Linked DNA regions of Bacillus pumilus. The protein of the gene in region 2 interacts with the protein of the main gene of each other region in a pairwise test. Links are inferred from orthologs where the notes say so. Each region holds a gene or a part of one and is shown on either strand. Other genes may lie near its edges.

What was found.
Region 1: the proteins of groL (region 2) and grpE interact in binary tests that used the Escherichia coli proteins (3 or more experiments, as listed by UniProt). The link is inferred for Bacillus pumilus from one-to-one orthologs.
Region 3: the proteins of groL (region 2) and GKC25_RS17700 interact in binary tests that used the Escherichia coli proteins (3 or more experiments, as listed by UniProt). The link is inferred for Bacillus pumilus from one-to-one orthologs.

What each region holds. Positions count from the first base shown.
Region 1 is NZ_CP046128.1:2,216,655-2,227,464, forward strand. What follows is about bases 1-2,764. They hold grpE (nucleotide exchange factor GrpE), read right to left. Parts: upstream 1,780-2,764; coding sequence 1,222-1,779; downstream 1-1,221. Other genes in these bases: dnaK (molecular chaperone DnaK), read right to left, coding at 1-1,197; hrcA (heat-inducible transcriptional repressor HrcA), read right to left, coding at 1,843-2,764. Also shown: more of hrcA, read right to left, coding at 2,765-2,874; radical SAM family heme chaperone HemW, read right to left, coding at 2,956-4,095; lepA (translation elongation factor 4), read right to left, coding at 4,210-6,048; GKC25_RS11235 (YqxA family protein), read right to left, coding at 6,180-6,512; GKC25_RS11240 (stage II sporulation protein P), read right to left, coding at 6,527-7,735; GPR endopeptidase, read right to left, coding at 7,802-8,917; rpsT (30S ribosomal protein S20), read left to right, coding at 9,116-9,382; holA (DNA polymerase III subunit delta), read right to left, coding at 9,517-10,536; GKC25_RS11260 (YqzM family protein), read left to right, coding at 10,774-10,810. UniProt on the Escherichia coli protein: Participates actively in the response to hyperosmotic and heat shock by preventing the aggregation of stress-denatured proteins, in association with DnaK and GrpE. It is the nucleotide exchange factor for DnaK and may function as a thermosensor.
Region 2 is NZ_CP046128.1:564,591-575,616, reverse strand. Bases 5,498-8,477 are described here. They hold groL (chaperonin GroEL), read right to left. Parts: upstream 7,815-8,477; coding sequence 6,180-7,814; downstream 5,498-6,179. Other genes in these bases: GKC25_RS02825 (CPBP family intramembrane glutamic endopeptidase), read left to right, coding at 8,385-8,477; groES (co-chaperone GroES), read right to left, coding at 7,871-8,155; GKC25_RS02840 (DUF3231 family protein), read left to right, coding at 5,498-5,544. Outside these bases: GKC25_RS02880 (hypothetical protein), read right to left, coding at 1-347; GKC25_RS02875 (RlpA-like double-psi beta-barrel domain-containing protein), read right to left, coding at 421-789; GKC25_RS02870 (hypothetical protein), read left to right, coding at 999-1,673; GKC25_RS02865 (hypothetical protein), read left to right, coding at 1,798-2,265; GKC25_RS02860 (hypothetical protein), read right to left, coding at 2,328-2,744; GKC25_RS02855 (FMN-binding negative transcriptional regulator), read right to left, coding at 2,916-3,527; GKC25_RS02850 (GNAT family N-acetyltransferase), read right to left, coding at 3,548-4,066; GKC25_RS02845 (MarR family winged helix-turn-helix transcriptional regulator), read right to left, coding at 4,089-4,541; more of GKC25_RS02840, read left to right, coding at 5,032-5,497; more of GKC25_RS02825, read left to right, coding at 8,478-9,119; GKC25_RS02820 (YdiK family protein), read left to right, coding at 9,116-9,310; GKC25_RS02815 (NUDIX hydrolase), read left to right, coding at 9,368-9,994; twin-arginine translocase subunit TatC, read right to left, coding at 10,034-10,798; GKC25_RS02805 (twin-arginine translocase TatA/TatE family subunit), read right to left, coding at 10,805-10,984; GKC25_RS02800 (redox-sensing transcriptional repressor Rex), read right to left, coding at 11,012-11,026.
Region 3 is NZ_CP046128.1:3,462,465-3,472,848, reverse strand. The notes cover bases 7,504-10,384. They hold GKC25_RS17700 (extracellular solute-binding protein), read right to left. Parts: upstream 9,637-10,384; coding sequence 8,371-9,636; downstream 7,504-8,370. Other genes in these bases: GKC25_RS17695 (LacI family DNA-binding transcriptional regulator), read right to left, coding at 9,809-10,384; GKC25_RS17705 (sugar ABC transporter permease), read right to left, coding at 7,504-8,232. Outside these bases: GKC25_RS17735 (ABC transporter permease), read left to right, coding at 1-712; GKC25_RS17730 (DUF4064 domain-containing protein), read left to right, coding at 737-1,165; GKC25_RS17725 (CitMHS family transporter), read right to left, coding at 1,212-2,540; GKC25_RS17720 (beta-galactosidase), read right to left, coding at 2,838-4,904; GKC25_RS17715 (glycoside hydrolase family 53 protein), read right to left, coding at 4,928-6,136; GKC25_RS17710 (sugar ABC transporter permease), read right to left, coding at 6,150-6,992; more of GKC25_RS17705, read right to left, coding at 6,994-7,503. UniProt on the Escherichia coli protein: Part of the ABC transporter complex MalEFGK involved in maltose/maltodextrin import. Binds maltose and higher maltodextrins such as maltotriose.

The DNA.
Region 1 (10,810 bases), 1.6 Mb from region 2 along the record:
AGCCGTTGAGAATACTTGAGATTTACTTGTTGGAATGGTTGTATTACGTTCAATCAGCTTCGTGAATACGCCGCCCATTGTTTCAATTCCTAAAGAAAGTGGTGTTACGTCAAGAAGAACAACGTCTTTGACATCTCCTGTGATGACTCCCCCTTGGATCGCCGCACCAAGAGCAACCACTTCATCAGGGTTTACACCTTTATGAGGCTCTTTGCCTGTTTCTTTTTTGATTGCTTCTTGTACTGCAGGAATACGAGTTGATCCACCAACAAGGATGACTTTATCAATCTCGCTAGCAGATAAACCAGCATCTTTCAATGATTGACGTACAGGTGTCATTGTACGCTCTACAAGATCTGCAGATAGCTCTTCGAATTTAGCACGCGTCAGCGTTAATTCAAGGTGAAGAGGACCTGCTTCTCCAGCTGTGATAAATGGCAATGAGATTTGTGTAGAAGATACACCAGAAAGATCTTTTTTCGCTTTTTCAGCAGCATCTTTTAAACGCTGAAGCGCCATTTTATCTTTAGAAAGGTCAATACCATTTTCTTTTTTGAATTCAGCTACTAGGTGATCAATGATAACTTGGTCAAAATCGTCTCCACCAAGACGGTTGTCACCAGCAGTTGAGCGTACTTCAAAGACCCCGTCTCCAAGCTCAAGGATTGATACGTCAAATGTACCGCCGCCAAGGTCGTATACAAGAATCGTTTGATCTTCTTCTGTTTTATCTAAACCATACGCAAGTGCAGCTGCTGTTGGTTCGTTGATGATACGTTCTACTTCAAGACCAGCAATTTTACCAGCATCTTTTGTTGCTTGGCGTTCTGCATCGTTGAAGTAAGCAGGAACTGTGATAACAGCTTTTGTTACTTCTTCGCCAAGATAGCCTTCAGCATAAGATTTAAGGTGTTGAAGAATGATTGCAGAGATTTCCTGCGGTGTATAGTTCTTGCCTTCAACTTCTACTTTATAATCTGTACCCATATGTCTTTTAACAGACATGATCGTGTTCGGGTTTGTAATTGATTGACGTTTCGCTACTTCACCAACTTGGCGCTCTCCGTTTTTAAAAGCGACAACAGATGGTGTTGTACGTGCTCCTTCAGCGTTTGCAATAACTTTTGGCTCTCCGCCTTCAAGTACTGCAACACATGAGTTTGTTGTTCCTAAGTCAATCCCAATGATTTTACTCATAATCGATGACCTCCCATTATGTAGTTATTGATTTACTTTTACCATTGATGGACGAATAACTCGGTCTTTGAGTTTATAGCCCTTTTGCAATTCTTCTACTACGATATTTGAATCGACGTTTTCATCTTCAACTTGCATGACGGCTTGATGAAGGTTTGGATCGAACTCTTTGCCGACAGCTTCAATCGGTTCAACGCCTTCATTTTTCAACGCTTCTACCAGCTGGCGGTAAACCATTTGCATTCCTTCTAACAAACTTTTCGTCTGCTCATTGTCTGGATCAATTCCAAGCGCTCTTTCAAAGTTGTCAAGAGCTGGGAGAAGATCGCTGACAACATGTTGAGAACGATATTTTTGCACGGTCTCCACTTCAGTTCGAGCACGGCGTTTATAGTTTTCAAAATCTGCTTGAACACGCAGAATTTTGTTTTCTTTTTCATCTAGAAGCTGCTGCAATTCATCGATTTTCTCTTGGAAGGCAGACTGTTCATCATGTGTTACTTCCTCAGTATCTGCTTGAACTGCTTCTTCTTGTGCTTCAACCTCTGCTTCTTGCTCAGGTGTCTGTTTTTCTTCTGACATTGTGTTCACCTCCCTCAAAAGATTCAAGAATACGAAGGGGCAATGCCCCTATCTTTTATCACCCTACTCATCATACAAATTGGAAAGTGCGTTTGACAAGTCTTTTGATACATGATGCAAAAGACTAACGACTCGCCCGTAATCCATGCGGGTTGGACCGATGATGGCAATGGAGCCAAGTGATTTTTGATCAATCGAATAAGTGGCTGTGATCAAACTGCAGTTCTCCATTGCTTCCAAATTGTTTTCTGAACCGATTTTAATGGTGATTCCTTGCTGATTTGGATGAAACAGCTGCATGACATCATTCTTTTGCTCAATCAGCATCATGAGTGAGCGAATGCGGTCGATGTCATGAAACTCTGGCTGATTCAACATATTAATCTTCCCGCCAAAGAAAAGTTTTGATTCATTTTGTGTCGATGTAAATGTGCTGCCCAGCGCATCTAAAATGTGATCATAATCTTTTAAATGTGTGCGCAGAAGCATGACCACTTCTTTATACATCCTGTCCTTCAGCTGGTCCATTGGAACGCCAGCTAATCGGCTATTCAAAATATTCATCAGCTTCTCAATATCGGAGACATCGAGATGCTCAGAGAAGGTAATGGTTTTGTTTTCAACATGCCCGCTATCTGTAATCATGATCGCTACTGCTTTGTTTGGCTGAACGGGGACAAGTTGAATTTGCTTTAATCGATTTTCACTCAGCTTTGGACCAAGCACAATCGATGTATAGTTTGTGAGATCTGATAAAATTTCCGCCGATTTTTGAACTGTTTTTTCCAGCTCAAAAATTTTCTCCTGAAAAGCCGACTGGATGAGCACAAGTTCTTTAGACGACAGTTTTCGCGGAGAGAGCAAATGATCTACATAATAACGATATCCTTTTTCTGAAGGAATTCTTCCAGATGAAGAATGGGTCTTTTCAATAAAACCAAGTTCCTCCAAATCAGCCATTTCGTTTCTAATCGTCGCAGAGCTGAATGTGATGTCCTCTTTTTTAGAAAGAGTCCTTGACCCAACTGGCTGCGCCGAACGAATAAAGTCATTAATGATGACTTGCAGAATCAAAAGCTGACGATTTGTTAACATCATCATCACCCCTGTTAGCACTCTCTTTCAACGAGTGCTAATTGTATAAACAAAATTACCAAACTCAAATTAAAATGTCAATTATAACTCACCGAGAAACGCTTGAAATACTTCATTTCCTAACAATTTCCCTTTTCTTGTTAAACGAATGCCGATGTCATCTTTTACAATGAGACCTTTTTCTTCTAATTCTTCAAGAACAGTGGAAAAAAGAGCTTCTGGTGCAGCACCATATTTGGCTTGGAAGTCGGCACTTTTCACCCCTTCGATCTTTCGAAGGCCTAAGAACATTTCTTCTTCTATCTGCTCTGCTTTTGTGACCTGATGAGTTTCCTTATACGGGAACCCAGTTTGCTCAATCAGTTCCAAGTAATGCTTCACAGGCCCTGCGTTCACATTTCGGATGCCATCTACATACCCGTGTGCTCCTGCACCGAAACCGAAGTAGTCTTCATTGCTCCAATAGGTCAGGTTATGCTGGCTTTCAAAGCCAGGTTTTGCGTAATTGCTAATTTCGTATTGCTTTAATCCATGTCGCTCCATTTCATCCATCACAAGCTCATACATTTCAGCCTCACGTTCTTGCGGCGGTAAATGCAGTTTGCCTTTTTGCATTAAGTTGTAAAAAACTGTTTTCGGCTCCACTATCAGTGAGTAGACAGAATAATGCTCTGCCCCTAATGAGAAAGCTGTCTCAAGTGAATTCATCACATGATGCTTTTCTTGATGCGGCAATCCAAACATGAGGTCGAGGCTAATGTTGTCAAATCCAACGGCTCTTGCTCGCTGGAAAGACGTGAGGACATCTTTCTTTTGATGAACTCGTCCGATTTTTTTGAGTAAATCGTCTTCAAAGGTTTGCACCCCAAAGCTTAGCCGATTGACGCCGGCTGCTTTTAACACATGCAGCTTCTCGAGTGATAATTCATCTGGGTTTGCTTCCACTGCAAATTCAACCAGATGTTTTGCCGGTTTTAACACTCGGTGAATGCTGTTCATGAGCTGGTCTAGCTGGCTGACGGTCAGTGATGTCGGCGTTCCCCCGCCAATAAAGATCGTCTTTAGTTCTTGCTCGCCCTTTTGCTCGATCGTGTGCTGCATCTCTTTTTCAAGAGCCGCTAAGTATTCATCGACTGGCTGCGTTTTAATGAAAAATTTATTGAAATCACAATAGTGGCAAATGTGCTCACAAAATGGAATATGAATGTATGCTGCTTTCATTTGATGACACCTTCTTTACAGGTAAAGAGCCGCAGTTTATCGCTGCGGCACCTTTGTTTGTTTTCGACTATAAACGCCAAGGCTGACATTGTAAAGCAGGTTGCCTTGAGGGTGTTATTTTTTTGGTGTGCTGTCGTCCATCTTCAGCACAGCCATAAATGCTTCTTGCGGGACTTCAACAGAGCCCACTTGCTTCATGCGCTTTTTCCCTTCTTTTTGCTTCTCAAGAAGCTTCCTTTTCCGGGAAATGTCTCCACCATAACATTTAGCAAGTACGTTTTTACGCATCGCTTTAATGGTAGAACGAGCCACGATTTTTTGTCCAATCGCTGCTTGAACTGGTACTTCAAAATGCTGGCGTGGAATGAGTTCTTTCAGCTTTTCTACGATGATCTTGCCTCGTTCATATGCGTAATCACGGTGAACAATAAAGGAAAGGGCATCGATTTTTTCGCCATTCAGCATGATATCCATTTTCACTAGAGTAGATGGGCGATAGCCAATCAGCTCATAGTCAAAGGACGCATAGCCTTTTGTGTTGGACTTGAGCTGATCAAAGAATTCGTACACGATCTCCGCCAAAGGAATTTCGTACACAATGCTCACTCGGTTTGCATCAAGGTATTGCATATCAATGAAATTGCCGCGCTTTCCTTGGCAAAGCTCCATGACAGAGCCTACATAGTCATTCGGCACCATCATTGTTGCTTTTACGTATGGTTCTTCAATTCGCTCAATCTTTTGCGGATCAGGCAGATTGGACGGGTTATCTACGACGATTTTTTCTCCGTCTGTCATATACACATCGTAAATAACACTTGGTGCTGTCGTAATAAGATCGATTTTGAATTCACGTTCAATCCGTTCTTGGATGATTTCCATATGAAGCATTCCAAGAAAGCCGCAGCGGAAACCGAAGCCAAGTGCTTGGGATGTCTCTGCCTCATATTGAAGGGAAGAATCATTTAATTCAAGCTTTTCTAGGGCTTCACGTAAGTCATTATATTTCGCTGTGTCAATCGGATAAAGTCCGCAGTACACCATTGGGTTCAGCTTTCTGTATCCTGGCAGCGCTTCTTTCGCTGGGTTCTCCGCACTTGTGATCGTATCCCCCACACGTGTATCACCGACATTTTTAATCGCTGCTGTTAAGTAGCCAACATCTCCAACAGTGAGTTCATCTGTCGGCATGGCTTTTGGTGTGAATACGCCGACTTCAAGCACTTCAAATTCTTTGCCCGTCGCCATCATTTTGATTTTCTGACCTGGTCTGACGGTTCCTTCAACAATTCGTATGTACGCAATAACGCCGCGATACGCATCGTAGAGAGAATCAAAAATAAGAGCTTGAAGCGGTGCTTCTGGGTCTCCAGCAGGTGCCGGCACCTTTTCGACGATTTGTTCTAAAATATCTTCGATCCCAATACCCGCCTTAGCAGAGGTGAGAACAGCTTCAGACGCATCCAACCCGATGACATCTTCAATTTCTTCTCTTACACGCTCAGGCTCTGCACTTGGCAGATCGATTTTATTGATAATCGGAAGAATCTCTAAGTTGTTATCAAGAGCTAAATAAACGTTCGCAAGTGTCTGTGCTTCAATTCCTTGTGCTGCATCTACTACAAGAATCGCACCTTCACAGGCAGCAAGGCTTCGAGATACCTCATAGGTGAAGTCGACATGCCCTGGTGTATCAATCAGGTGCATAATATATTCTTCTCCATCCTTCGCCTTATATTTCAGCTGGACAGAGTTTAATTTAATCGTTATGCCGCGTTCACGCTCTAAGTCCATGGAATCAAGTAATTGTTCTTTCATTTCTCGCTGAGTAATCGCCGCTGTTTTTTCCAAAATACGGTCCGCCAATGTGGATTTCCCATGGTCAATATGGGCGATAATGGAGAAATTTCGAATTCTTGATTGCCGTTCTAATCGTTTTTCTTTATCTGTCACAATCTATCACTCCTACTATAAAACGCGGGTTGCGCTAGCTTAGATTATATCAATAGGGCTGTAAAGATTCAATCGAAATCAAGAAAAGCCGCTCATCGGTCAGCGGCTTTAGTCATATGGTATTGATTTGTTTATTTCCCATTCATCCAATCATAAAGAGAACGGGCTGCATGTGTCATGCCATCAGACAGCGCTTTTCCTGCCTTGGAGAAGGCATTAAAGCTCTCTATTTCCTCAAGCTGCTTTTGTTTTTCGGCAAGATCCTTTTCTGTAACAGCCGTTCCTAAGATAGAGGCTTCTCGTTCTTCATCGTCGTTCATTTGGATGGAGAACGCGCCTTTTAATTGTGGGTCATGGTAACCCTTCATTTGCAGCATGCCATTATTCGCCTGCTGCATTCCTAAAAAGACGCCAAATAGCAAGACTAGTCCTAAAATAATGGTTTTTCCAATAAATGATCCCATGCACCGTCACCACCTTAAGAGCGTTTTTTCTCATCCTTTGCTTTGCCGTTCACCTTTTCCGCGTCCCAGAAAATGTCGCTGAAGACATCAGCTGCTGCATTGGATGCATTTTTCAACTCTTCCATATTATTATCCACTCCGCCAAATTCTAAAAGTAGGGCTTTGTCGGATAAATCTTGATTATAAATTCCATTATCGCCAATTTCTCCTTTGGCAAACACACCGACACTGAGACCTTTATATTTTTTCTCCATCAAATGGTGGAACTCCGTCGCAAGCTTGAGATTTTTCTCATAGCTTTGATTCTTCTTCCCTACAACAAACGCAATTCTCGCATATTTTTTTCCTTTGATCTCGACAGTGGTGTCTTTCTTTCTTCTTGAGTCACGGTGGATATCAATTAAGTATTCGAGGTCATCATTTTTCGCTAAGGCTTCTTTTACGACCAATCTTGATTCATTATAAGATTGAGGATACTTTAATCCTTTTTGCAGGAGCCTTTTTTCAACTTCCGTTTTGTCGACCGTATTCCCGATTCCTTGCTGATCAAGCGCCTTTCCGAACATGTCGCCGACAAGGGTGACATTCACTTTTGAGTGCCGTGCATTGTTTGGATTCGTTTCTCCTTTTAAAAATGGTAAATATGATTCCGTATTATGCGTGTGGTAAATGTACACGGCTTTTCGTTTTCCTGTCGACCGGTCCGGCTCTTTCGCAGGCTTTTTCGGCACATCTTTGTCGAGCTTGTCCAGCTCTGCCAAATTTGCTTCTTTTTCATCTTGGATGACTTCACTTGGCGGCGGCGATTCCATTGGCATGTTGGTATAGTCTGTTCCTTCACCCGCTAAGATGATTTTTGTATCAAAATGTTCAAAACCTGGGAGTTCTCTCCCTAGAAAACTACGCGGGTCTTCTAAATTGATACTAGTCGCAAGCTTGAGTGACAGTCCAGAGAAATGAAACCCTTTTTGATCTTTCGGGACTGCTGAGGCGAAATATTGATTTTCCATACCCATTAATGTAGCGAAGAACGCTCCGGAAAGCTCATCTGCTACACCATATAGCGAGGCTTGCGGCCTCAGCTCTGGCTTTAAAGATGTCAACGCCCCTGACATCACAAACACCACAACAAGCGAGGCTATAAATAAGAAAATGCTTTTCACTACTTTTGTTCCATTAATCGCAACGACCAACTGTCGAGGACGGCGGGGTCTTTTTTTCATGATTTACTCCCTCCAGCACGCTTTCTAGTAATTACACTATGAGCGAGCTAGAGAAAGTAGAACCGATTAATGATTATAAGAACCCATGTTATCTTGAGAGATTTTTTGATGGAGTGCTGTATTTAATCCATTGGCGAGTACGTTTGCCATATCATCAATGAATGTATCCACTTCCTTAGGCGTGACCATTAAATTTTGCCCTAGCGGCGCAAGTACTTCATGGATCAGCTGCCGTTTCTCTTCTTCCGGAAGAGTCCCTACGATACCTAAAAATGATTGACGCGTTTCCTCATCTGGTAAGTCTTCTTCATTTAGCACTTTTTTCTTCCCAAAAGTCAAACCAGCCGGCACAAGAGAGCGGGACGGCCGGTCATCTTTCAGTTCTCTACCAAAATGCTTTAAGACATAATCAATTGTGTCACTTGCAATGGTTACTGCATCTACCACTGTTGGAACGCCAATCGCAATCACTGGAATCCCCAACGTTTCTTTGCTTAATTCTTTCCGCTTATTCCCTACACCTGAACCGGGATGGATGCCTGTATCAGAGATTTGAATCGTGGTATTCACCCGTTCCACTGCACGAGCAGCAAGAGCATCGATTGCAATGACAAAATCAGGTTTGGACCGCTCGATTACACCTTGTATAATGTCGCTTGTTTCAATACCGGTCAGTCCCATCACTCCCGGTGATAAAGAGGACACTGGGCGATACCCTTCCTGTACATTTTCCGGCTGCAATTCAAAGAGATGCCGGGTCACAAGCAGGCTTTCAACCGTGAGCGGGCCTAGCGCATCTGGCGTGACATTCCAGTTTCCTAGTCCTACTACAAGACAGCTCGCATCAGCCTGAATGCCTCGGTCTTTTAAAAACTGAGCAAAATGACGCGCAAATACTTCGACGACTTTTTCCTGCATCTCAGAATCTTTCTCCCGAATGCCCTGCGCCTCAAGCGTCAAGTATGTTCCTGTCTTTTTGCTGGTCAGCTCCTCCCCTTCTTTCGTGATCTCCACTGTGCGTATACGGATGCCATGCTCCTCTTTTTCCTTTTCGACAATCCCTTGAATTCCGTCCTTTTTGACGACATTCGGATCGTTCTCTTGTTCTAGTATCTCTTTTGTTTCAACAGCCAAGTCTGTCCGGATTTGATAAGCACTTAAATCAAGTTTCTGTTTCTCCATAAAAAGACTCCTTCCACCAAGTAATTAACAGTAGTCTTTCCATCTCTTTAAAGAAACATTCGAGCGCTTCATCAATGAAAAATACTTTACATTTATATTGCATTCTAAAGGTGTGTTTGATAGAATACAACTTGTTCTATTGTGAAGATTTAACCTTAAGACAATTGTGTTTAGGTTGTATCTTAGGAGGTGAAACACATGCCAAATATTAAATCAGCGATCAAACGTACAAAAACGAATAACGAACGCCGTGCACATAACGCAACAATCAAGTCTGCGATGCGTACTGCGATTAAACAAGTTGAAGTTTCTGTAGCTAACAACGATGCTGAGCAAGCAAAAGCTGCTCTTTCTTCTGCTGCAAAACGCATTGACAAAGCCGTTAAAACTGGTCTTGTACACAAAAACGCAGCTGCGCGTTACAAGTCAAGACTTGCTAAACAAGTAAACGGACTTTCTGCATAATGCTTGCAACGCCTCAGTGATGAGGCAACTGTTTAACTGTACGTCCGTCCTGACCGGCTCAGCCATTAGGACAGACTGGCAATTATACATCTAAACAAAAACGACCCTCTTTTTAGAAGGTCGTTTTTTTATGTTCAAGCGCCCAATAGTCGAAGCAGGAACAATTCTAACAATAGCTGCTTGTCCTTTTTACCGGTTTTCATTTCATAATCGATCGTTGATAGCTCTTTGACAATCTGCTTGAGCTCTTCTTCTGAAAACAGCCTTGCCTGATCCATAGCAAGTTTGACGCGGAATGGGTGGACTTTTAGATTTGAAGCAATTTGTTTTTGCCCATATCCTTGCTGAGCGAAATACTTCGTCTGCAAAATCAATCGAAATTGAGTTGATATGAGTGCTAATATTTTAATGGGTTCCTCATTTTGTTTCAGCAAATCATAAAACATCTGCATGGCCTCAGAGCGGCGTCTGTTGACAATTTGGTTAATTAATTCGAAAATATTCTGCTCTAAGCTTCTTGCAACGAGCTCATTGACATCCGCTAATTCAATTTCTTCTCGTTCTCCAATATATGTACTCAGCTTCCTGACCTCTTGAAACAATGTGGATAGACTCCCACCGCATAGCATCACAAGCTGCTCAGCCGCTTCAGATGTCATCGCCTTTCCTTCTGTTTTCACCAGTGTAATGGTGAAATCCGTTGTTTCTTTTGGGTTTAACTCTTTTGCCTCAACCATAGCCGCTTTCTTTTTTAGCAATTTGGTGATTTTCTTCCGTTCATCCAGCTTTTCATATGGTGCTAATAACACGAGAATGGTATAAGGCGCCGGCTTTTCTAAATAAGCTTCTAACACAGAAAGCTCATGCTCAATCTTCTCCTTTTTCTTTTCCGCTGTAAGAAAATAAGGATTCTTGATCACAACGAGACGCCTTTCTCCCATAAACGGAAAGGTTTCTGCATCCGTCACAGCCTGTTCAAGCGGCACCTCTTCCATATCAAAGACGGAGTAATTAAAATCCTTCGTCTCCTCGTCTACTACAGCTTGTCTTAATTTAGCTGCTGTTTCTTGCAGTAAATACGTTTCTTTTCCATATAAGCAATAAACGGGATGGATATCCCCTCTTTTTAAATTGTTCCAAACTTCAAAGACCATAAATTGAATCCCTCTCTTTCACTTCCTCCTCTATCCTAAAGTGTGTGAAGACATTAGTAAAGAGGAAGCTGAAAGTGCCGCCTCCTCATTTATAGTAAACGTCTGGTGCAAGCTCCCGGGTCAGCTCGCTGTCAGACGATATTCATAAAATGATCATGAAAATGGAAAACGGTTACTTTACCTTCTAGCAATTCCAAATGAGTTCAAGTATACTAAAATTAGCCAGGAGGGATGAAAATGAATGAATTTGAAAAAAATGTTCAAAGCAAGCGGA
Region 2 (11,026 bases):
GTAAATAGCGTTTTTTCTTCATCTGTTTTCACATTCAATTCTCGAATACTCACTTTTTGCGTGTCTTCATCCGTATACGTGTAATATAAAAGCTGTTTCGTAGAATCATAAGCAATCGAAGGATATGCTGTCAGTTTCTCCGTATGAAGCGCCCGGTCATGCAGGTAATACGTATTGTTTAACTGTTGATCTGTAAATGAAACGAGTAATTCGTCTTTTGCATCTTGATTCGTTTTCACTTTTCCTGCATGTTTCGCCTCTTGCGCCGGCTTCATCATGAAGAAAATGACTGCCGCAATCACTGCGACTCCGATGACCGTGATGATCCACCATGTTGATTTTTTCATTGCCTTTCAGACCCTCTCTACAAGAAAAGAAGCCAGAAAATAAACTTTTCCCGCTTCTCTGCATGCCTATGTATTAATAAGTGTAATGCCCTTTTACGACACCTTTACTTGTTTTATACCCTAGTGCTTTGAATGCTTTTGGACTGACGTCTAATACAGCGTTTGGCATTCTGCCTACATCATATTTATATACTGTAATCACTTTATGTGGTTTCGCTTTTGTTGTCACTCTAAGTTTTGTACCTTTTTTCGGTACGTCAAATCCCATTTTAGTTGCTGCATCCCAATGACCGAGTTTTTTTCCATCTGCGCCCTTTTTACCGACACCATTATACCAAGTAATATTGCCGCTTACTTTTTTTGCACTTGCTCCATGTGAGAAACTAAACGCCAAAAATAAACTAGCTACTGTTACGATTGTCGCGATAAGCTTTTTATTCATTAAAAAATCCTCCGTATTTGGTTTCTGCACTTATTATACATGAAGATGCCCCCAGTTATTTTACAGTCACATTACAATTCGAATACAAGTTGACCACTTTATGACCGATTTTGTTCACAAAAAATACCAAAATCGGCCAGAAGAATGTAAGTAGCCCCTCTCTTTCATTTTATATAATAAAAGTGAATCCAATTTAAGGAGGAATTTTTATGAAAAAGTGGTTCATCGTTTTGAGTGTAAGTTTGGCCTTCGTTTTGATGCTATCAAGTATCCCTGCCTCAGCAGCTGGTCCTCGTCACGGCGCGATTGTGACACAAACGGATGAGGCAAAATGGTCAGGTATCTCTGCTGATATTGTGCTGCCGAAAACAGCCACTATTAAAAATGGCTATGCAGACTGGTACCTCGGTCTCGGCTCTGCCGTTGTAGAGAGCGGTATTTCAAAAACGTCTTCTGGCTATAAGGTCTTTCTTGGCAGCGGCTCACAAGGCGGCAGTCAATACTGGAACAGTGAGTACGATAAGAGCATTACGGATGGTGCACGTGTCAACTTAAAGCTCATCAACAATGGTGATGGCACAGTGTCACTATACGTCAATGGGAAATTGCGCTATAAGCAGCCTGTTTTCAACCCTAGTCGTCTGAAAAACCTCGATGTCGTCAAAATGGTTCACGGCGTCCAAGATAATGGAACAAACAGCTACTCACAAGCAAGTTTCTCGAATGTACAGCTTCGTGCGAATACTTCAGGAAGTGTCTATAAAAAATGGGATGGAACAATCAAATCATCGCTTTTACGTAAAAATTTAGAGTCTGGTGCTGCGGCTCCTAAATTCACCGTCATTTCTTCTGTTCCATTAAGTACAAGCCTTTCAGCACAATAAGAAAAAAGCGCCCTATTTTGGGTGCTTTTTATTGTTCACAGCTTATCAACACTTCTCTTTTAATCAAAACAAGGATTCGTGGTAACATAAACATACATACTTCGCAGAAAAAAGGAGAACGAACGTGAGAAAAAGTCTACTTGTTTTCATGAGCCTAGTTGCAAGTCTCTTCATTCTAGCAGCTTGCTCGAATACGACGAAAGAACAAAAAACAGAATCTAAGGCACTTCCAACGATTAATGACCGCATTCAAAATGAAACGAAAGAAGTCATGGAGCAGTCTAAACTCATAAAAGATACTGACATCACCGTTGATCAAAAGAAAAAAGTCATTTCTTTAAACGTGACCGCTTCATCTGATACCAATAGTGATTACGCTGAAGTCATCGGTTTAAACTTTGCCAAGACGCTGGCCATTGGGGCATCAACTGAAAAAGAAAACAACCTGCACAAACCAGAAAATGACAGCCTTGGCGCCCTCTATTCCTTTTACGACCTAAACATCACCGTGAAACAAGAAAACGGCAAAGTACTGGCAAAAGGAAAGAAAAAAACAAATGAAACAAAAATCACGTGGGAAAGAGCCCAGTAATTTATGGTTTTTTACGATGAAAAAAGCTTGTAGAGGACCTCTCTACAAGCCTTTTTTCATGTTTATTCAGTCAAATCGTCTCTCATCGCATCAACTAGTGTGTGAATATCTGAGTGAGTCCTTGATGCTAATCGTACCAACAAATCATCTATACACTCATACAAATGATGTTCCCTCAAAATATACTCCTTATAAAATGGAATGACAAAGAAATAGAGCAAATCAGCAAATTCAAGTGCAACGTTATCTTCATCCTCATCTTCTAACGCCTGTCCAACACTTTCAATCAACCAAATCAAATCTGCTTTCTTTTCAATCGGGACATACATCAGTAAATGAATATCATCCGTATCCTTCGTTTGTAAAATCCGCTCAGCCGCTTCCTTTGACAGCGCCCCAATTTCTGTAGAAGATATATTAACAACCGCTAATTCATCCTCTGATCTCACTTGATTCATTTGCAGCAAGTTTTGGTCCATCTCGACTCACTCCCCATTCTCAGATACCTTTATTATAAGGAATTGATCTGATTTTTTATGGAAATAGTGGATTTTTTTATGTAATTTTAAAGAAAATGTGACATTATAAGCCAAGATATCTCATTTCTCTCAAAACAAAAAAAAGCACTCTTGATCATAAGAGTGCTTTTCTCATACATCCTTTACTCTCTTTTTCATCGCCTCAGCCATTTCCACGTCACCCTCTGCTTCCAACTTTTCAATGATGTGAGCATAATCCCTTTCATGGCGATTTTGGCTTAGTTTAAAAGCAGCCTGAACTTCATCAATGATGATTTTAAAGCCCACAATCCCTTTCATTTGTTTCTCTAACAGTTCATCAGACAATGTATCCCATAAAACAGGCTGTTCTCTGTGGCTTTCGTATGTTTCCAGCATCGTGGTTAATTCTTTTACCAGTTCCCCTTTTTCTAACAGCACAGCCTTTCCATATACATGGACAGCCTGATAATTCCATGTCGGTACGGCTTCTTTTTCATACCATGAAGAGGATATATAGGCATGTGGTCCTTGAAAGATGACGAGCACCTTCTCATTTTCTTCAAACGTTTTCCACTGAGGATTTCCAATCGCCATATGCCCTGTAATCACATACGAATCTTCAACTTGATGAAAACTCACTGGAATATGTGTCGCAATGGGCTTCTCATCTGTTGTGGTCACAACTGTAGCAAATGAATTTGATTGAATAAATGATTTGATTTTCTCCATATCTTTCACTTGAAAAAATGATGGAACATGCATGTTCTCTTCCCCCTTTTAGATCAGCTCAGTGTTTTGGTCATAATGAGATCCATTTGCTCTTCGTCCCCCATAAGGAATGCGTGCACCCCTGTTTGAACAAACCCAAGCTTTTGATAAAATGCGATGGCCGCTTTGTTGTGCTCCCACACCCCAAGCCAAACATCACGTTTATGATATTTCTTCGCGATCTCAAAGGCTTGATTGATTAAATATCGGCCTAATCCTTGTTTTTGAAAGGACTGCTTAATATAAATTCTTTCAATCTCTAACGCTTCACTTCCCATCTCTTCTGACTGCGCATCATCCATATTGACCTTCAAATAACCAGCAACTTCGCCATTCACTTGAACAAAATAGAACTGTGAAGATGGATGATGTAATTCTTTTAACAGCTGGTTCGGATGAAAGGCTGTCTTTACGTAAGCATCGATATGTTCCGCTTTGTTTTGATTCTGAAAGGTTTCTATAAATGTGTCGATACCGACTTTTTGCAGCTCTTCTATATGCTGTTCATTACATGGAATAAAAGTGACGGTCATTGAAGTCATCTCTCCTTATCATTTAGTAGCGTCTCTTATTTCCTTTTTTCACATAATCCCAATCTTTTTCGATATTTTTTCTCACCCTTAGAAGATACTCATATATCTGTTCTGCTTCCTCTTCAGAAAATCCATCCAGCGCTACTTGATTCGAATAATCATTTTCTCGTTTGATCATTGGATATACCGCTTCCCCTTTATCAGTGGGAAACAGCTTTTTGATTTTTTTATTCACTCGATCATCTTTCTTCTCAATAAAACCATGCAGTTCTAATTTTTTGATAGCACGAGCAGCCGTTGTTCGATCCACCTTGATCATTTCCGCCAGCTTTTCCTGAATGATGCCAGGCTCTTCACAGATACGCACAAGATACAAATACTGCCCCTTCGTTAAATCGTACTCTTTAAATTCAATATTACTTATAGAATCAAGCGCCCGAGCGATGACGCCAATCTCTCGCAAAATCTCTCTCATTTATCACGACTCCTTTTGTTGCATTTACAACATAAAACATAACAACATTATAGTTTATTTTTGTTGTAAACACAATAAAAAAACACCTTCATTGAGAAAGTGTTTTTTTCATTTTCTTTATTTCGCTCGTTTCTTTAATAGTGGTAATCGTTACAAAAAATAACGATCTCTGATCATCGCGAACGAAGGTGGTTAGGCAATGGGAAAAAGAAGAAGAGAGCCTCATAATATGCCACTACATTTTATCATATATATTCGTTGCTAGAAGATAATTTCCCTTTATGCAACCGCTCTTTTTATAACATAATCTCTCCAGTTTTATTAGCCATTATTCGTTAGAGTCCACATAGATTAAAATTAGAATTTTACCTTTAACAACCATCATTAAAATGATGAATATAATGGTTTAATTTAGGAACTATAAAAAGGTGACCAATCGTCAAGAAAGGAAGGTCGCTTAATGAATATTTTACAATTAGGGAGGATGACAATGGGAATTTTAAGTGGAAATCCAACGGATGAACCTATGCACTATGGTGAAGTGTTTGGTACATGGTCTTACTTGATGGTAGCTAAAGGTTTAGTTGCTGGTTATCAAACCCACTTAAACCATGCAGGTGACGAAGACTTACAAAAATTAATTGAAGAAGCTATTCAGGGTGGGCAACAAGAAATCAAAGAAATTGAAACTTTATTAAAAGAAAATGGAATTGGCTTACCTCCAACACCTCCTGAACGACCTAAAGCTTGTATAGACGATATTCCAGTAGGGGCACGTTTTCAAGATCCAGAAATAGCCGCTGGTCTTTCGGCGAACATTGCGGCAGGCTTAGTATCGTGTAGCACAATTATGGGGCAATCCATTCGAGAAGACATAGCTATGATGTTTGGACAGTTTCATGTTCAAAAGACAGCACTTGGAGCAAAAGTCCTTAGACTTAACAAAGAAAAAGGATGGTTAATTCCACCACCTCTTCATCATAGCAAAGCAGAAGATTGCTAATCATAAGATGATTAAACATTAAAGAGTAGACCTTTAGGGTTTACTCTTTTCTTGCTAAGCTTTAAACTTTCTACAAATTGAAAACTCTCCTTCACTCTCTTTACAGTCACTATATTTTGCCATTCCCATCGATTGCCTTTGAGCCAACATCATCAGCACTAGAAGATCAATTCCTTTAATATACCTAAAAATATCTTCCTCAGATTTAAAAGCTCCTATTACTATAGGTTCTTTAAACATTGATAGCAACTAACCAGTGGTAAAAACTTCGAGAGTAACCTTTCTCTATTATAGTCCTTGCAATTGCAGCATAAAGTCGGGCCCGTTCCGAGGTTCCATTTAATCAACAAGGTTGCTCATACCATACTGCTTGAGATCGAATCGTCATTAATGAAAAACAATAGCGTAGTGGACATAAAGGTTAGTCATACTACAAGGAATATCTATGCTCATATGACTGTTAATATGGAAGAAAAGGCCTCCCAACAGTTTTGCAAACTGATGAAAGGCCTTCTTCTATAGTTAGCTTATTTGTCACAGGTTGCCTTGTGTTTAATAACACAAGGACAAATACGACGACAAGAAAAGCATATTATTATTTCAGACGTTGATATAACAAGGTTTTGAAACCCTGATTACATCATGCCGCCCATACCACCCATGCCGCCCATATCCGGCATTCCGCCGCCTGAGCCGCCTTCTTCTGGTTTGTCAGCAACGACTGCTTCAGTTGTTAGAAGCATTGCTGCAACAGAAGCTGCGTTTTGAAGTGCAGAGCGAGTTACTTTTGTTGGGTCAACGATTCCTTTTTCGATCATGTTTACCCATTCGTTTGTTGCTGCGTTGAAGCCTACGCCAATTTCTTCGTTTTTCAAGCGCTCAACGATGACGGATCCTTCAAGACCTGCGTTGTGAGCGATTTGACGGATTGGCTCTTCAAGAGAACGTAGAACGATGTTTACACCTGTTTGAACGTCACCATCTGCTTCGATTGAAGCGACTTTTTTGTATACATTCACAAGTGCTGTACCACCACCGGATACAATACCTTCTTCAACTGCTGCACGAGTTGAGTTCAGTGCATCCTCGATGCGCAGTTTACGCTCTTTTAGTTCTGTTTCAGTTGCAGCACCAACTTTGATGACAGCGACGCCGCCAGCTAGTTTTGCAAGACGTTCTTGTAATTTTTCTTTATCGAATTCAGAAGTTGTTTCTTCTACTTGCGCACGGATTTGGTTAACGCGTGCTGCGATTTGAGCAGAATCTCCTGAGCCTTCTACGATGGTTGTGTTTTCTTTTGTCACAACAACTTTAGACGCGCGGCCAAGCTGACCGATTTCGGTTGATTTCAGGTCAAGTCCTAGGTCTTCTGTGATTAACTCTCCGCCAGTTAGAACAGAGATGTCTTCAAGCATTGCTTTACGACGGTCACCGAATCCAGGTGCTTTGACTGCCACTGCGTTGAATGTTCCACGAAGTTTGTTCACAACAAGTGTTGCAAGTGCTTCGCCTTCTACATCTTCAGCAATGATCAATAATGGTTTTCCTTGTTGTACAACTTGCTCAAGTACAGGAAGGATTTCTTGAATGTTTGTGATCTTTTTATCAGTGATTAAGATGTAAGGATTTTCAAGAACCGCTTCCATCTTATCAGAATCAGTCACCATGTATGGTGAAGCATATCCGCGGTCAAACTGCATTCCTTCAACCACTTCAAGCTCAGTTGTGAACCCTTTAGATTCTTCGATTGTGATCACGCCGTCGTTACCTACACGCTCCATTGCTTCAGCGATTAGGCTGCCTACTTCTTCATCTGCTGCAGAAATAGACGCAACTTGAGCAATTGATTCTTTGCCTTCGATTGGTTTAGAAATCTCGTGCAAGCCTTCAAGTGCTACTTTCACTGCTTCTTCGATCCCTTTACGAACGCCAACAGGGTTTGCACCAGCTGTTACGTTTTTAAGACCTTCACGGATCATTGCCTGAGCTAGAACCGTTGCAGTTGTTGTACCATCACCAGCTACGTCGTTTGTTTTGCTTGCAACTTCAGCCACAAGTTTTGCACCCATGTTTTCAAATGCATCTTCTAATTCGATTTCTTTTGCAATCGTTACACCATCATTTGTGATAAGTGGAGAACCGAATTTTTTCTCAAGAACCACGTTACGTCCTTTAGGTCCTAAAGTTACTTTTACAGCATCTGCAAGTGCATCTACACCACGTAACATCGCGCGACGTGCTTCTTCACTGAACTTAATATCTTTTGCCATAATAACGAAACCTCCTCAGTCTTTTTAAAAATATATCTCAATGTTTTTTTATGTGATTAACCAATAACAGCTAAAATGTCGCTCTCACGAAGGATTAAATATTCTTTGCCTTCATATTTCACTTCAGTGCCTGCATATTTTGAGAAGATAATGCGGTCGCCTGTGTTTACTTCTAACGCAACGCGCTCACCACTTTCAAGTACACGGCCTGAACCTGCTGCAACAATTTTACCTTCTTGCGGTTTTTCTTTTGCAGAATCCGGTAACACAATACCGCTAGCGGTTTTTTCCTCAGATTCAACGAGTTCAATGATTACGCGATCGCCTAATGGCTTTAACATAAGAAACAACCTCCTCAATTTTTATATGTAGTCTTTTTTAGCACTCATCACTAGTGAGTGCTAACACATTTATTATAATAAAGAATGTCTTCTGTAATTTCAAGTAAAAACCTTTAAAAATTTTTACGCTTTCATGATCTTTTTTCAACTCAGATTCTTTCCTTTTCATCGAAGAAGAAGACTTGTGTTACAATAAATCTAGTTCTTTTAGTAAAGGGGTTTTCGTTACTTGAAAAAACAATATTGGTACATCATCTTAACGTATATATTGGTACAGGTTTCTGCAATTCCTTATGTGATCATTATGAAATGGTTAGGATTCATTCAAACACCGATGACACAAGCAGAGCTCTCTAAATTGTCAGGAACATGGACAATCATCAGCTTCTGTATCGGATTAATCATTATTCTGCTCATTCTTCGGACTGTACCAAAAGCTTCACTTCGAAATGAAGCACCGGTTTCAGTCGGTTTAGCTATCGCCTGGATCATTGGCGGTTTCTTTCTTTCCCTCTTTGCACAATCGATTGCAGGAGCGATTGAACAATATGCATTTGGCATTGGCCGTGAATCCGAAAATACTCAAGCCATCTTATCCATTATGGATGCAGTTCCATGGCTTGTAATTGTCATCGCCCTGATTGGACCGATATTAGAGGAAATCATTTTCCGAAAAATCATTTTTGGTGTGATTTATGAAAAAACGAACTTCTTTATTGGAGCGCTTGTCAGTTCAGTGGTATTCGCAGCTGTACACAATGATTTTGCTCATATCTTACTTTATACCGCGATGGGCTTTACCTTTGCCTTTTTATATGCGAAAACAAAACGTATCATTGTTCCAATCGGTGCACATATGCTGATGAACTCGCTCGTCATTCTTGTGCAGATTGAGCCAGTAAGAAAAATGATTGAAGAACAATCTCAAACAATGCAAATGATTATTGGAGGCTTTTTCTCATGAGAAACCCTGTCGTATGGGGCGTCATTTATTTTGCCGTAGGTGTTGCTTTCACCTATATGGCCATTCAAAATCCAGGTGACATGTGGTCATTTTACAGCATTTTGCTGATGGTGTTTGCGGCCTATAATATCAATATCGCGTTTAAAATGTTTGCCTTCTCTGTCAAACTCAAAAAACAGCAGCAAAAATAAATCAAAAACCATTTTCTAATCTCTGGAAAATGGTTTTTTTATGGAGGACAAGTTTTCATGAAACAAGAAAAACTGAACATCTTAAATGAGCAGCATGAAGCGATTGGAGTTGCACCCCGTTCAGATGTCCACGCCCAAGGTCTTTGGCATGAAACCTTTCATTTCTGGCTTCTCAAAAAGGAACATGACACCGTGTATCTCTATTTTCAGCTAAGAAGCCCCGCAAAAAAAGATTTTCCTGCTCTGTTTGATATCACAGCAGCAGGCCACCTTCTTGCAAATGAACAGCCTTCTGACGGTATGAGAGAGGTAGAAGAAGAGCTTGGTCTTACTGTCCCTTTTGAAGATCTATCCTTTGCAGGTGTTATACAGGATGAAATTCATCTACCCGATTTTACTGATCGTGAATTTTGCCATGTCTATCTTTACGTCCATCAAGAAGAGCAGATGAACATTCAATTACAAAAAGAAGAAGTCGCTGGACTTTACAGAGCAAAGCTAATGGATGCACAGCAGCTTTTCACAAGAAAATGTGAAAACATGCAGCTTGATGGCTTTGAAGTTGATGAATCCGGAGAACGATGTGAAGAAAGCAGAGTAGTCTGTATACAAGATTTTGTACCGCATGAGCCTGCCTATTATCAGCATCTATTTCAAGCGATCAATCAATTCCTTTTACAATAGAAAAAGCATCGTGACCCTTATTCGGATCACGATGCTTTTTTATGAGACATCATAATTTTTTTTCTCCTCTGTCTCTGTTTGCTGCATTTTGCGATAGGTCACTCTTGAAATGACAATACTCACTTCATACAAAACGAGCATCGGCAAGGTGACCATGAGGTGAGAAACAAGCTCTGGCGGTGTAATGAGTGCGGCAATGACAAGGAGGACAAAATAGGCATACTTCCGTATTTTTGATAAAAACATCGGTGTGATGATGCCAAGTCTTGTGAGAAACATCAACACAACGGGCATCTGAAACAAAAAGCCAAATGGAAGTGTTAACTGCATCAGAAATGTAAAATACTCATGAATCCCAATGACTTGCTCTACATTTAAATCATTCGACATCCGCATCATAAAATCAACGACAAACGGAAACAAAATAAAATAAGAGAAAGCCACACCGCTCAAAAATAAAAGCAGTGCAATCGGAATATAAGCAAGTGTCACCTTTCTCTCTTTTTCATATAAGCCGGGGCTGACAAACGCCCAAAGCTGATATAAAATCACGGGACACGTCAAAACCAAAGCAATGACAAATGCGAACTGCATAAACACGTACAGCGGATCTGTGAGCTTAAATGCATTCAGTGTCAGTGTGGCCGCTTCATCGGTATTTTGTAAATACACAATGACCGGCTTAGCAAGAAAAAAACCAGCCACCATAAAGGCGACAAAAAACATCGCAATGATCACTAAACGTTTTCGCAGTTCCACAATATGCTCCATAAGCGGCATATCTTTGACATTCATGAAGCTCATCCTATTCTACTGATCTTCTTTTTTCTTTTTTTCTTCCTGATCATCAGCTAAACCTTTTGTGGCATTTTTGAATTCACGTAATGTATCTCCTGCTGCTCTTCCTAATTCAGGAAGCTTTTTCGGCCCAAAAATAATGAGCGCAACAATCGCAATCAGAACCAAGCTTCCAGGACCGATCGGACCCATTTGCTCCACCCCCTTTACCCCTTTTCGTCAATCCTCCTGTGT
Region 3 (10,384 bases), 2.9 Mb from region 2 along the record:
TATTAATGATTATCGAATCAAGCATAACTTACCGCCAGCTAATCAGTTTAGTGACAGTGTATGGGATTATGTGAAAACAAACGCCAATTTACTTCAGCTTGTAGGTGTGTTTGTGATCATTATTGCTTCCACCATTGTCTCGGCTGAATACAAGCATGGTACAATTAAATTATTATTGATTCGCCCACCATCAAGGCTAAAGATCCTAATATCTAAATATATTACGGTGCAGCTATATGCTCTTTTACTTGTTGTGGTACTGTTTATCTTGTCATTTATATTGGGTGCCATTTTCTTCGGCCTCAACACTGATTATGTGAATTTGGTCTATCAAAATGGTGAAGTGATTGAACGTTCGCAGTTTGCAAATATGGTCTTTTATTATCTTGCTCATTGTGCAATGTTTGTCGTACTGGGAACACTTTCGTTCGCCATTTCTACAGTATTTAGAAGTGAAGCTATCTCCATCGCTATTAGTGTGTTAGCTTATATTGTGGGTGGATCAATTACAGGTATTTTAATGCTCTTCTTTGATTGGGCAAAATATTTGTTATTTGCAAATGATCCATCTCAATATTTTATGGAAGAGGTTACTCTTATCGAAGGTATGTCTCTAGGATTCTCATTAACAGTCCTAGTCATCTATTGGGCTATTTTCTTGGCGATTGCCTTAATTGTCTTCCAAAAGCGAGAAGTGAAAACAGGCAGTTAATTTAACTTTTTAGGAGGTTTACACATGATTAGACGGAAAGGTGAAAAAATTATGGGGATTATTAGTATTGTCCTCAATGCCATTGGTGTTGGATTTGGAGCATTAATTCTCTCCTTAGGTCCATCATTTTATGATCAAATCAATGAAGTGTTGCAAGAGGAAGGAGAAACATTGCCGATTGAAACGCTTCAGGCTTCGGTTAATGCATTTGGTACTCAGTTCATGGTCGTTTCCGCAATTGCGGCTGTGCTATCGATTGTCGGTGTGATTTTCTTGAAAACAGACCGCCGTGCCGTGCTTTCAGGTATTCTTTTCTTGGTGTCTGCTGTGACTCTTTTGATTGGAACAGTCGGCCTTGCATTTGCTCCAATGGTTCTATTGTTTATCATTGGATTGATGTCTCTTATTAGAAAGCCGAAAACAGACATTCACACGAGTGAATATCCTTCATAAATACAAAGAAAAAGACATGCGTCGTTGTACGCATGTCTTTCTTTTTTTAAATGATACCGATCAGCATCGCAACGAACAAAAGGATAATACTGAATCCCCACATCCAAAAGAAGGAGTAGCGGATGTGTTTCCCCATATCGACTCCCGCAAGACCTATCGCAAGCCAAACGGCTGGAGCGAGTGGACTGACAAAGGTTCCGATGATGTTTCCAATCATCATGGCATACGCAGCGGAAGTGCCCGACACGCCAACCTCAGATGTAATCGATTCGACAATTGGAAGTAGAGCATAATAATAGGCGTCTGTGCTTGTCAGCATATCCAGCGGTACCCCAAACATCCCAACAATGATATGTAAAAATGGAAGCAGGAAAGCAGGTAGAATCTGAATGCTGTCCACAGCAATAGCTTTTAGCATGCCCGTTCCTTCGAGAATTCCTAAAAATGAACCTGCGGAGAAAATAACGGCAGCCATCATGAGTGCACTAGGTGCATGCGCCTTGATTCTCTCCATTTGTACATCCACTTTCGGATAGTTAATTAATAGTGCGAGAGAAAGACCAATCATAAACATATAACTAGCCGGAATCACGTTGAGCACAAGAAGGACAACAACGGCTACAAACAGAATGAAATTCACCCAAATCAAGTGATAACGTTTTAAAGCGGCATCACCTGTCTCGCTAATGGATTGAATAGCCCGGTCCCAATCTGCGCCTTCTAATTGAACAGCAGCGATTTCATTTGCGGCGATTTTGACCCGAATGCGTTTTTCTTCTCTTTTTCCTAAAATAAATGCCATTCCTAATACGAGAACGACCCCAATGAGCTGAATGGGAATGAGCGGCACCCAAAGTTCAGATGGGTCCATATTAAGGACACTCGCTGCCCGTCCTGTGGGGCCAGCCCACGGCACCATATTCGTTAAGCCGGCACTTGTCCCGATCAATAACAGCAATAAGTACGGACTCATATGTAATTTTTTATAAAGTGGAAGCAGTGCAGGTACAGTTAATAAAAATGTAGTCGCTCCTGCTCCGTCTAAATGAGCGATGACTCCTATTAGAGCTGTTCCCATCGCAACCGTGACAACATTTCCCTTTGTCAGTTTAATCAGTGTTTTTATTACAGGTTCAAAGAACCCTGTATCTTGTAAAATACCAAAAAATAAAATGGCGAAGATGAACATGGTCGCCACTGGCAGTACTTTGATAATCCCCTCTTCAAAGAAAGATTGAATGTCATTGATTCCAAATCCTGCGATGAATGCCCCGATTAAAGGCACCATGACCATGGCAACAATTGGACTTGCTTTCCCCCAAATCAGCAATACAACAATCGTTAAAATAATCAATAATCCAACAAACGTTAACATAAGTCCCTCCCCCTACAATAAACCGTTTACATTTTCTTGCTCTTTTTATGACAATGCAGTCCCATATCTGCATTGAAAAAAAGGGTATCAAAAATATGAGTATTAGGCAACCGCTTTCATACCTATACAATGGTAAAAAAGGATGGTGAATCCATTCACGGCGCGGTATCAAACATGTCAAAAAATTTAGATAAAATATAACGATTCAAGGGCATTTCTACAAGCAAATATATTTATATAGGTATTTGGAATCGTTAAAATAAAAGAAGCGTCCAATGAATGAACGCTTCTTTCAAATTATTTTTTCAAGATGACGTACTCGTAAGGGTCAAGCTGAAGCTGGTCTGGCACCTGCTCTTCAGACAGCATATTTTCATAGCTTTCCGCTGAATCTAGTGATATGTTCTGCTGCTCTTCTGTAAAATTCATCATAAATACATAGTCTTGCGTGCCATCTGTTCGTTTTTGTACACTAACTCCCTCTGGAATCACAGATGATAGGACGGGCTGTATACCCATTCCTGCGATGAGATCCTCGTAGAACTCATCATAAAAAATCTGCTCATTTTCGGAAGCCATATAGTATGCTTTTCCATCTCCAAAAGGATGGACAGTAAGGGCTGGCTGTCCTTCGTAGCAGCCATTCTCAAAATGCCCTAACACAGAGGCCGTTTCAGGATGAATGGATTCGCAATATTGCCCGACATGGTAGGTGCGTCCATTCCCTGTGGTTATTAACACATGTTCATCTGGCATCAATGTGTTGATTTCCTCAGCCCATATGCCAAGTACATGACGGAGAGGGCCGGGGAAACCACCGAGGAAACATAGGTCATTTTCGTCGACCATGCCGCTCCAATATGTCGCGATAAAAATACCGCCCTTTTTGACAAAGGCTTCGATTTTTTCTGCGACGCCTGGTTTGATCATGTAGAGCATTGGAGCAACCAGCACACGATAGGATGAGAAATCCTTTTCCATGCCGACAATGTCAACAGGGATGCCTTTTTTCCAAAAGCTTCGATAGTGAGTTTGACAAGCCTCTACATAGCGTTTGTTTGTATTATTTAAGCCTTGTGCATCATCAATGGCCCAGTGGTTTTCCCAATCGTATATGATGGCGACTTCTGGTTGTACGGACGTGCCCGCAATGGGCTGCAGCTGCTCCAATTGTTTCCCTAGATCAGCGACTTCTTGAAACACGCGCGTATGTTCGTGCCCGGAATGATCGACTACGGCGCCATGGAATTTCTCGGAGGCACCTCGGCCTTGGCGCCACTGGAAGTAAAGCACGGAGTCTGATCCGTGGGCAATCGCCTGTATGGCAGAAAGGTGTGCCATTCCTTTGTGTTTGACCTTATTCACTTCATGCCAGTTCACAAGGCTCGGTGTACTCTCCATAACGAGAAATGGCTGACCGTCCTTTAATGAACGATATAAATCGTGAACGAAGGCGACGTTTGACGCTAATTCGGAGGTTGTTTCCCTGCCGCTATGCCATGCTGGATAGCTATCCCATGAAATCACGTCGACCTCTTTTGCAAATTGATGATAATCCAGCCCAAGGAATGGGCGCATATGCGGGTAGTCGCCCATAAAGTTGGTGGTCACTGGGATATGAGGCGTCAATTCCCGCAGCGGTTCAATTTCATTTTGATAAAAATTGATCGTTTGCGCTGTGACAAAGCGTTTCCAGTCTAGGTTCATCCCGTGAATCATGTGCTCCCCGTGCGGTGTAGGTGATTCGATTTGTGACCAGTCACTATACGTGTGGCTCCAAAAACCCGTCCACCATGCTTGATTCAAAACTTCAAGGTCATGATTGTATTTGTCTTTCAAATAGTCCCGAAATGCTTCCTGGCAAAGATCACAATGACATTCGCCGCCGTACTCATTCGAAATGTGCCACATAATCAGTGCTGGATGATCCTTGTAGCGTTCAGCCAGCAGCCGGTTGAGTGTATTCGTTTTTTCTCGATAAACCGGTGAGGTGAAGCAATGATTATGGCGCAGTCCATGTAAATTACGCTGACGGTTCGCTTCGACGCGCAATACCTCTGGATATGCTTGTGACAGCCAAGCAGGTCTTGCCCCGCTTGGCGTTGCGAGAATGGCGTGAGCCCCCTGAGCTGCCAAGCGGTCCATGATGTCATCCAGCCATGCAAAATCATACTGCCCTTCTTTTGGCTCTAGCTTACTCCATGCGAAAATGTTGATGGAGAATGTTTGACAGTGTGCAAGCTTCATTAATCGAAAATCTTCGTCAATGATCTCCGGCATATGGAGCCATTGATCTGGATTATAATCGCCACCATGCAAAAAGCCTTTCACATTTGGGTGAACGAGTGGGTAACGCTTTCCCATTTTGTCACGTCCTATCCTTTTAATTACGGTGTCATTTGTTTAAATACATCAAGAGAAGGCAGTGCTTTTCCGTTGAAATCAAACATCGCTTGATTTTCCCAAGCATTTCCGACTGTACCGGTTGTTTGGATATAAGCCAGCCCGTATTGACTAGACCACGGAGCGCCTTTCGCTGGAATCCAAAGCGGCTCCCAATAAAAGAACCCTTTTCCGCAATTGTTTTTTACTTGTGAAATTTTCTCTGATAGATCTCGTATAAAAGATGCCTGACCTTGAGGTGAAGCCGGGTAGCCGGCTGTTTTGACAGAGTCTTGATTAAATGAATTCTCTAGGTTGTCGCCATTTGCTGTCGTAAACCCATAGGCGGTTTCCACAACAATCACGTCTTTGTGATAGCGGGCACTAATATCATTCATATTAGACGTCAGACCATTAAATCCACCGTCCCAATACGGGTAATAAGATAGACCGATCGTATCGAATGAGATGCCTCGTTTTGTGATTTCATCAAACCACCAGTGGGACGCACCATTGTCCCCTCCGTGTGCAAGGTGAAGCATGATTTTGATGTTAGAATCGACAGAGCGGACAGCATTTGTGCCAGCCTTTAGCAAAGCGGCGAGCCGGTCAAATTCCCCGCCGCCTTCACCCCAGCTCTTTCCATTTGGCCACAGCATGCCTGAGTTCAGTTCATTCCCAACCTGAACCATGTTAGGAAGGGCATTTTGTGCTCTCATCGCTTTGAGTACATCCCCTGTGTAAGTGCCGACCGCTTTTTCTAAATCGCTTTGTGAAAGAGATGCCCAAGCTTTCGGTTTGAACTGTTTACCAGGATCAGTCCAGAAATCACTGTAGTGAAAATCAAGCAGCACTTTCATATTTTGTGCTTTTGCACGTTTCGATAGAGCGATGGCTGTGTTTAAATCATTTGTCCCGCCGTTATAGGCACGGCCTTGGTTGTCGTATGGATGGTTCCACAGTCTAATGCGCACATAGTTGACGCCTTTTTCCTTTAATAGCTTGAGCGGGTCCACCTGTTTTCCGTTCTGGTCGAAGTATCTGCCGCCGCTTCTCTCTACTTCTGCAAGCATAGAGATATCGGCTCCTTTGATGAAATCACCTTGCAGTCCATTGATCGGCTGAACAGAAATCGTATCGGCTTTTGCTTCAGGCAAAATACCTAACCCCATAAAAAAGAAAACGACAACCGTGACGAGCATCCACTTTTTCATCAAATATCTCCCCTTATCCTTTTGTCCCGCCTTGTGTGAGGCCGGATACAAATTGTTTTTGTAAAACAAGAAACAATAAAGCGACTGGAATCGCAATGAGTAAAGCCCCGGCTGCAAAGGTCGTGTAGCTGGCCCCCATTTTGTCTGACACAAGATTGTACAGACCGATCGGGAGCGTATACATTTCGGGTGAGCGGACAATGACACTGGAGATGATGAAATCACCCAGTGGTCCTGTAAAAGAGTTGATGGCGACAACCGCCAAAATCGGCTTAGCAAGCGGCATGATAATCTGGATGAAAATCCGGAAATGCCCTGCGCCGTCCATTCTGGCTGATTCATCGAGATCCTTCGGAATCGCATCAAGATAGCCTTTCATTAAATACGTATTCATCGGAATTTGCCCGCCTACATAAATCAAAATCAGTGCAAGGTGGCTGTTAATCAGTCCAAGCATTTGAGCCAAAACAAAAATCGCAATCAGCGCTGAAAATTGCGGAATCATTTGCAGCAGCAAAAAGAGCATCAGCCCATTTTTCCGTCCTTTGAAACGGAATCTGGAAAAGGCATAGCCTGTAAAACTGACAAGAATTAACGTTAAGAGCATAGTCGCAATACTGATCTTCATTGAATTCCAATACCATTTTGCATAAAGTGCCCCCTGACCGAAAAAGAGCTCGGTAAAGTGGCTGAACGTTGGATTCATCGGAAACATACTTGTACTCATGAGGCTGTTTCCAGGATTAAAGGAAGCACCGATTGTCCAAAGCAGTGGATATAGAATACAAATGGAGGCAATGAAAAGGATAAAATAAGTAATGCTCAGGCGAATGAGCTTGTTTTGTTTTGATCCCATATCACATCATGTCCTCCTCTTTGAATGAATTCGTTCTCTTAAACTGCCAGAGTGCAATGGCGATGACAAAGATTGAAAGTAAAATCGTGACAGCCGCAGCGAGTGCATATTGAGAGGACTGCATCGTAAGTTTATAAATCCAAGAAACCAAGATGTCCGTTCCTCCAGCGGTTGACCCCGCAACAGGCGGTCCCCCGCCATTAAATAAGTAGATAATATTAAAGTTGTTAAAGTTAAACGTATATTGTGTGATAAGGATGGGTGCAATGGAATAGAGAACAAGCGGTAACGTGATGGACCGGAATTTCTGAAAAAAATCGGCTCCATCGATGGTCGCAGCCTCATATAAATCCTCGGGAATCGCCTGCAAAACGCCTGTTGTCATAATGAAAACAAAAGGAAATCCAAGCCAAGTCTGCATCGCAATGAGGGCAATTTTGCTCCAAAATGGATCTGTCAGCCATGGTTTTGGATCAATCCCTATCGATGCAAAAAGTGTATTGTTAATGGCACCAAAGGTATCATTGAACAGTCCAGCAAACACCAAAATGGTCACAAAGCCCGGAACAGCCCAAGGGAGAATCAAAATGGTTCTAAAAAACCGTTTTCCCTTTAAATCCTTCTGATTGAGCAGAACCGCTAAAAAGATGCCGATGGCACATTGAAGGGTCGACGCAGCCAAAGTCCATACGACGGTCCAGCCAAGTACATCAATGAAGGTGTCTCTCCAAATATCAATGGAAAAGATATTTTGAAAGTTCTTGATTCCTACCCAGTCGATCAGGTTGGCAGGAGGCGAGTGGTATAAATCGTAGTTCGTAAAGGCTAGCGCAAAGCTGAACATAATAGGAAAGACAACAGAAAATAGAAGTAAAAAGAAAGCAGGAGTGCTCATTAAGTAAGGGAAGCCTTGATCGATGAGCTGATGATATTGAGCACGGATGGAATGAAGCGGAACCCCTTGATCCCGTTTCTTTCCGTTCATAAAAGCATCACGCATCATGAGTACATAAAAGCCGATACCAAAACCAGCTGTTAACAGCGCAATAATCCCTTTGGCTAAAAGAAAAACAGAGTTGTCACGAGGCAGCATCGTCCCAAGTGTGAACAGCCCCCAGAAGCCAATATTGAATAAATCATAAAATACAATCAAAAAAGAGACGCCGAACAGGAAAAAGAGTGCCCCTTTGCCGTACTGTTTGTTGTATATCTGCCCCATCCCGGGTATAAAGGAGAACATTAGCGCCCGTCTCCGGTGTGTCTTTGATTCCACTGTGTGTGTGCGGTCTAGTTCAAGGTTACCCGTCACGTCTAACACCTACTTCATATGAAATTAGATCAACTACGGGCAGCTTGATAGACTACCCGCATTTGATGGTTATTTGGAGTGATTTGCTTTAATTTGAGAGTCGATTTGATTGACCGCATCATCAAATGCCTTTTTCACATCTGTACGCCCAGTTGCAATCAGCCCTAATGCGCTGTCAATCGACTTCCACACCTCTGCCATTTCAGGATTGTTCGGTGTCAGCGTGGCATATTTCGTTTGTTTTGAAACAGCATCCGCATTAGCGTTTTCCGTAATGATTGGATCTTTCATCAGTTTTTTCACTGGTGGAATTTCCTCTGTCAATTCAAAGCGCTTCTTCGAATTTTTTTCGTTCGTGATAAACTCAACAAATTTCTCAGCAAGTTCTTTATTTTTAGAATAAGAGGAGACGTTGTAGCTCTTTACACCTAAGAATGAGCTCATATGTTTTCCGTTAGGGAGTGTTGGCAGCTGGGCCACGCCATAGTCAATACCCGCCTCTTTGTATGGACCAAATGACCATGGACCAGAAATGACAGCTGCCGCCTTTTTCTCTGTGAATAAGGAGTTGAGGACATTGATTCCTTGTTCACCAATGATGCCTTTCGGGAAAAGCCCTTCGCTAAAGAATTTTTGAATGTATTCTCCGCCTTGGTTGGCGCCATCGTTGTTCAGACCAATATCATTGACATCATAAGAGCCGTCGCTTTTCTGCTTGAAAATATAGCCCCCTGATCCGCCTAACACACTTTGTGCATAGTAAATTTCATCCCATTTTGCAACAAAACCGTATTTCCCGTCTTTTGTCAGTTTTTTCGAAAGATCATACCAGCCATCAAGTGTCGTTGGTGCCTTTTTGACAAGATCTTTGTTATAGAAAAGCACCGTCGTTTCAACGGATTTAGGAAGGCCATACAGCTTGCCGTTTACCGTTTGTGATTGAATCGATTCGTCTGTGAAGGAGTCAATCACTTTTTGATCTGGCTTGATTTCCTGTAATAGCCCCTCAGTGACAGCTGATCCAATTTGATCGTGAGGCATCGTGATGACGTCTGGACCTGTCCCGGCTGCACCATCTAGACGGAGAGCTTCAACTTGGTCGGCATAAGCTTTTTCGACCACTTTGATTTTCACATCATTTTGTTTTTCGAATTCTTTTACAGCGTCTTGAAGCCCATCAGACTTTTTGACATCCTCCCACACTAGCAAGGTCTTTGTACCTGTAGATGCCGGCTGTGTACCGCTTGAATTGTCATCTCCCGGTCCGCAAGCTGAAAGCAGAAGCACAGCAGTACCAACGACTGCTAATAATGTCGCCCATTTTCCCTTTTTCATTGGTAATCCCCTCTCGTTCTATTTTCACAGATAATAAGAAAACGCTTTCTTAATGTGAGAATATCAACTTAAGTAAAAAAAGTAAACATATTTCATTAAATTTATTAAGTAAAATTTTTTACTCATATAGAGAGAAAAGAAGCCCTCCACATTGGACGGGGCTTCTAGTTGTTTATATCGTACTTTTTCGAAAGACAGGTTCTGAAGCAATCAGAACAGTTTTAGGTAATGTTCTGCCGTCCACAAGTCTTTCTAACAGTAAATCGACAGCTGTTTCACAAAGTAAAGACGTGTGGATATGATACGTGGTGAGCGGTGGTGACACATATTGAGACACATGAATATCGTTGATACTAAAGACGCTCACGCGGTTCGGCAGAGAAAATCCGCGCTCGTTTAATGCTTGTAAGCAGCCGATGGCAAGAGGATCACTAGCGACACAAAAAGCGGTGGGCAGGTCATCACCAAGCTCATCAATCGCCTTCATCATCAGCGAATAGCCTTCATCTACTGAGAAATGGTGACCGACATAGACCAATCGCTCATCAAGGACATTGTGAGCCATCATATATTCACGGAAAGTCGTTTCGCGAATATCTGGAATATGCACATTCGTATTCAGATCAAGGTCTGTGCCGCCAATGAATCCAATAGATGTGTGCTCTTTTTCAATAAAAGAATCGATGATCTTTTCAACAATTCGTTTCAGGTTTGGCTTTACAGAATCAAAACGGTCTTCATCCGGTGA